Regions from separate parts of the Clostridium omnivorum genome, predicted to be linked through region 2. Evidence: a T-box and tRNA genes for the amino acid it is inferred to sense, from the RefSeq annotation. Region 2 holds a T-box; the other holds one or more tRNA genes.
What was found. The T-box of region 2 lies ahead of thrS (threonine--tRNA ligase). A T-box ahead of a tRNA ligase gene usually reads a tRNA of that ligase, here a tRNA-Thr.
Positions count from the first base shown of each region.

Region 1: it encodes a tRNA-Thr, which carries the amino acid that the T-box ahead of thrS (threonine--tRNA ligase) is inferred to sense. The anticodon was not compared.

Region 1 covers NZ_BRXR01000001.1:1,380,107-1,382,518, reverse strand. The annotation lists gene bsdE14_RS06340 (NYN domain-containing protein) at 1-40, shown strand, start outside; gene sigH (RNA polymerase sporulation sigma factor SigH) at 114-755, shown strand; tRNA gene bsdE14_RS06330 (tRNA-Gly) at 824-897, shown strand; tRNA gene bsdE14_RS06325 (tRNA-Thr) at 909-984, shown strand; gene tuf (elongation factor Tu) at 1,070-2,263, shown strand.
Region 2 covers NZ_BRXR01000001.1:2,329,792-2,332,203, forward strand. The annotation lists gene thrS (threonine--tRNA ligase) at 1-1,395, opposite strand, end outside; T-box leader at 1,445-1,665, opposite strand; T-box leader at 1,704-1,923, opposite strand; gene bsdE14_RS11180 (hypothetical protein) at 2,099-2,412, shown strand, end outside.

The DNA.
Region 1 (2,412 bases), 950 kb from region 2:
AGTTTTGGAAAAGCTAGAAGAAATACGTAGAAGTCGTTGAAATGCCTTGACTTAAAATTTACTTATAATGTATAATCAGATGTGTGGCGGATATTTGCTGTGGAGGGGATATTTTGGAAAAATGTGCAAGTTCTGTTAAAAAAAGTTACGAATTTGAATATAAACTAGATGAAGAAATCGTTATCGAAGCAAAAAAAGGAAATGTTAGAGCTCAGGAGTATTTAATTAATAAATACCAAAATTTTGTTAAAGCAAAGGCTAAATCTTACTTTCTTATAGGCGCAGATAAAGAAGATATTTACCAAGAGGGTATGATAGGGCTTTACAAGGCTATTAGAGATTTTAAGCCAGATAAGTTAGCCTCATTTAAAGCTTTTGCAGAATTATGTGTTACAAGACAAATTATTACAGCTATTAAGACAGCTACACGCCAAAAACATATTCCATTAAACACTTATATATCACTTAATAAGCCAATTTATGATGAAGAATCTGATAGAACGCTTATTGATATATTATCTGAAGCAAAAGTATCTGACCCAGAGGAATTGGTTATAAGTAGAGAAGAACTAAGTCATATTGAAAGTGAAATTGGGGAAATCTTGTCAGACCTGGAACTAGAAGTGCTATCTTCTTACTTGGATGGCAAATCATATCAAGAGATAGCTTGTGACTTAAATAGACATGCTAAATCCATTGATAATGCGCTTCAAAGGGTAAAAAGAAAATTAGAAAAAAGTTTGAGTTCCAAGTAAATACATATTGACAAAAATATATGCTTAGAGTAAAATTAATAATCGATACGAATTCCCTAGATTACGTTGCGGGTGTAACTCAATGGCAGAGTGCTAGCTTCCCAAGCTAGTTACGAGGGTTCGATTCCCTTCACCCGCTCCAAAGTAAAAATTGCCCATATAGCTCAGTCGGTAGAGCGTCACCTTGGTAAGGTGGAGGTCACCAGTTCAATCCTGGTTATGGGCTCCATTTTATACATAATAAATACAACACACCAGGGTAAGTGTATTTGAAAAAAATACATAAATTCATACTCAAAAGGAGGAAAAGAAAAATGGCAAAGGCAAAATTTGAAAGAAATAAGCCTCACGTAAATATTGGAACAATAGGACACGTAGACCACGGTAAGACAACATTAACAGCAGCAATAACAACAGTATTATCCAAGAAGGGATATGCACAAGCAACAAACTATGCAGAAATAGATAAGGCACCAGAGGAAAGAGAAAGAGGAATCACAATCAACACAGCACACGTTGAATATCAAACAGATAACAGACACTATGCACACGTTGACTGTCCAGGACACGCTGACTATGTTAAGAACATGATAACAGGAGCAGCACAAATGGATGGAGCTATACTAGTTGTATCAGCAGCAGATGGTCCAATGCCACAAACAAGAGAGCACATACTACTAGCATCAAGAGTTGGTGTTGACTATATAGTAGTATTCTTAAATAAGGCAGATATGGTAGACGATCCAGAATTACTAGAATTAGTTGAAATGGAAGTAAGAGAGCTATTAAGCGAGTACAACTTCCCAGGAGATGATATTCCAATAATAACAGGATCAGCACTAAAAGCATTAGAAAATCCAGAAGATGCAGAAGCAACAAAGTGCATAGCTGAATTAATGGATGCAGTAGATAGCTATATACCAACTCCAGAAAGAGCAACAGATAAGCCATTCCTAATGCCAGTAGAAGATGTATTCACAATTACTGGAAGAGGAACAGTTGCAACAGGAAGAGTTGAAAGAGGAATACTTCACGTAGGAGACGAAGTAGAAGTAGTAGGACTAAGTGAAGAAAAGAAGAAGACAGTAGTAACTGGAGTAGAAATGTTCAGAAAGCTACTTGACGAAGCACAAGCAGGAGATAACATAGGAGCTCTATTAAGAGGAATCCAAAGAACAGAAATCGAAAGAGGTCAAGTACTATCAAAACCAGGATCAGTACATCCACACAAGAAGTTCGTAGGTCAAGTATACGTACTTAAGAAAGAAGAAGGCGGAAGACATACACCATTCTTCGATGGATACAGACCACAATTCTATTTCAGAACAACAGACGTTACAGGATCAATCAAACTACCAGATGGAATGGAAATGGTAATGCCTGGAGACCACATCGATATGAACGTTGAGTTAATAACTCAAGTAGCTATGGATGAAGGACTAAGATTCGCTATAAGAGAAGGCGGAAGAACAGTTGGTTCAGGAGTTGTTACTTCTATAATAGAATAATTTATAAATGGGACTGGGTTTCTAGACCTAGTCCTTTTAAAAGTCTTTTGATAAAAAAATTGCCTTTGGTAGAAATTACAGCTAACCGAAAAGGTTAATTTTGTTGACAGAACTGTCAAGTTGTGATAAATTATTTAGGTGATTTAAGA
Region 2 (2,412 bases):
GTGTTCAATTAAAATAGCTATAAACCTCTCAAGGCTTCCAAAGATGGCTCTATGAATTACTATAGGACGATGTTTTTCGTTATCACTTCCTATATAATGAAGATCAAATCTCTGTGGAAGCTGGAAATCAAGCTGAATAGTTCCGCATTGCCACCTTCTGCCTATGCTGTCTTCTAGATGAAAATCTATTTTTGGACCATAGAAGGCACCATCGCCTGGGTTGATTTTATAGTCCATGTTTATTTCGTCTAAGGCACCTTGAAGAGCGCTTTCAGCTATCTCCCAATCCTCGGCACTTCCCATGGAGTTTTCTGGCTTAGTTGAAAGCTCAACTTTATATTTAAAGCCAAACCTAGTATATATCTCATCTATCAGGGATATTACCCCTTTGATTTCATCCTTAATTTGTTCTGGAAGCATGAATATATGGGCATCATCCTGAGTGAAGGCCCTTACTCTCATAAGTCCATGCAGTGCACCTGATAGCTCATGTCTGTGAACCCTTCCCATTTCAGCAGCTCTAATAGGCAGCTCTCTATAGGAATGAGCTTCAGACTTGTATACTAACATTCCTCCTGGGCAGTTCATAGGCTTAATAGCAAATTCCTCTTCATCAATATTTACAGTATACATATTTTCCTTGTAGTGAAACCAATGTCCTGAAGTTTCCCACAGCTCTCTATTAAGTATGATTGGAGTTTCAATTTCTATATAGCCATACTTTTTATGAAGCTCTCTCCAATAATCTATCAGAGCATTTTTTAGCACTACCCCATTAGGTAAAAAGAAAGGAAAACCTGGACCTTCTTCCATTAGTGCAAATAGTTTAAGCTCTTTTCCAAGCTTTCTGTGATCCCTTTTTTTAGCCTCCTCCAGCATATTTAAATATTCCTTTAGCTCTTCCTTTGAAGCAAAAGCTGTTCCATAGATTCTTTGAAGCATCTTATTGTTTTCATCGCCTCTAAAGTAAGCTCCAGCAACAGATAAAAGCTTAAAAGCTTTAACTTTGCCAGTGGACTCTACATGAGGACCAGCACACAGGTCAACAAATTCACCTTGCTTGTAGAAAGAAAGCTCTTCATTTTCTGGAATGCCTTCAATTAATTCAACTTTGTAAGGTTCATCTTTTTCTTTCATAAGTTTCATAGCTTCTTCTCTTGAAAGCACAAAACGTTCTAGCTTTAAATTTTCTTTTACTATATTTTTCATTTCTTTTTCAATGTCTTCTAGCATTGCTGCAGTAAAAGTCTCATTAGAATCAAAATCATAGTAAAAGCCGTTTTCTATGGAAGGACCTATAGTTAGTTTTACCTCAGGATATAATCTTTTTACTGCCTGAGCAAGTATGTGTGCGGCAGTGTGTCTAAGAGCAAGTAGTTCTTTTTCATTATTCATAATAAAATCCTCCTTAAAATATAATCAAAAAAATAAAACTCATCCCTAAAAAAGGGACGAGTATCATCGCGGTTCCACCCAAATTACAGTAATAGAAAATTTATTACTGTCACTCAAAACCTATAACGCGGTTAACGGATATACCTACTAAAATTCAGTATTCAACTCAGAGGTGGTTTTCAGCAATACTTGCACAAGAAGCCTTGCACCCGATGGACTTCTCTCTCTTAGAACAGTAAATTGCGTACTCTTCCTCATCAATGCTTTAGATATAATATTTAATTAAAAATAAAAAAACTCCTCCCTAAAAAAGGGACGAGTATTATCGCGGTTCCACCCAAATTACAGTAATAAAAATATCACTGTCACTCAAAACCTATAACGTGGGCTAACGGATATGCTTACTGTAATTCAGCATTCAACTCAGAGGTGGTTTTTCAACAGCACTTGTTCAAGAAACCTTTCAGCCTATGAGTTTCTCTCTCTTTTAACAGTAGTCCGTTTACTTTTCCTCTTCACAGTTTTTATTTTCTATTATTATATGTCTGAGCAAAAAATATGTCAATATACTTTTGGAATAAATTATAAAAATTTTCTTAAATGTAATTTTGAAGCATTAATGTGGATAATTAGGGGGTACATTTTATGAAATTTGAAGTATAATAAATTGATGAAAGTATTTTAAAGACGAGGAGAAATTATAATGAAGATTTATAAGCAAAAGGATTATACATTTATAAAGCTTGTATTTTCAATTTTTATTGTAGCTATGGTCTTTGGAGTGATTCTTTATGCCATAAATTGTGCAAAACCTACAGTGAAAAATGATACTTTAAAAATATCTGGTTTATATAAAGTGGAACTAAAAATTGATGAGATTCAGGACATAACCTTGAAGGATGAATTGCCTAATGGATTCCATAAAAGTAATGGAATAGATCTCTTTGGCAGAGCATATCTTGGGAATTATACAGCAGAAAACTATGATAAGATTAAAGCATGTGTATTATCAGGAAA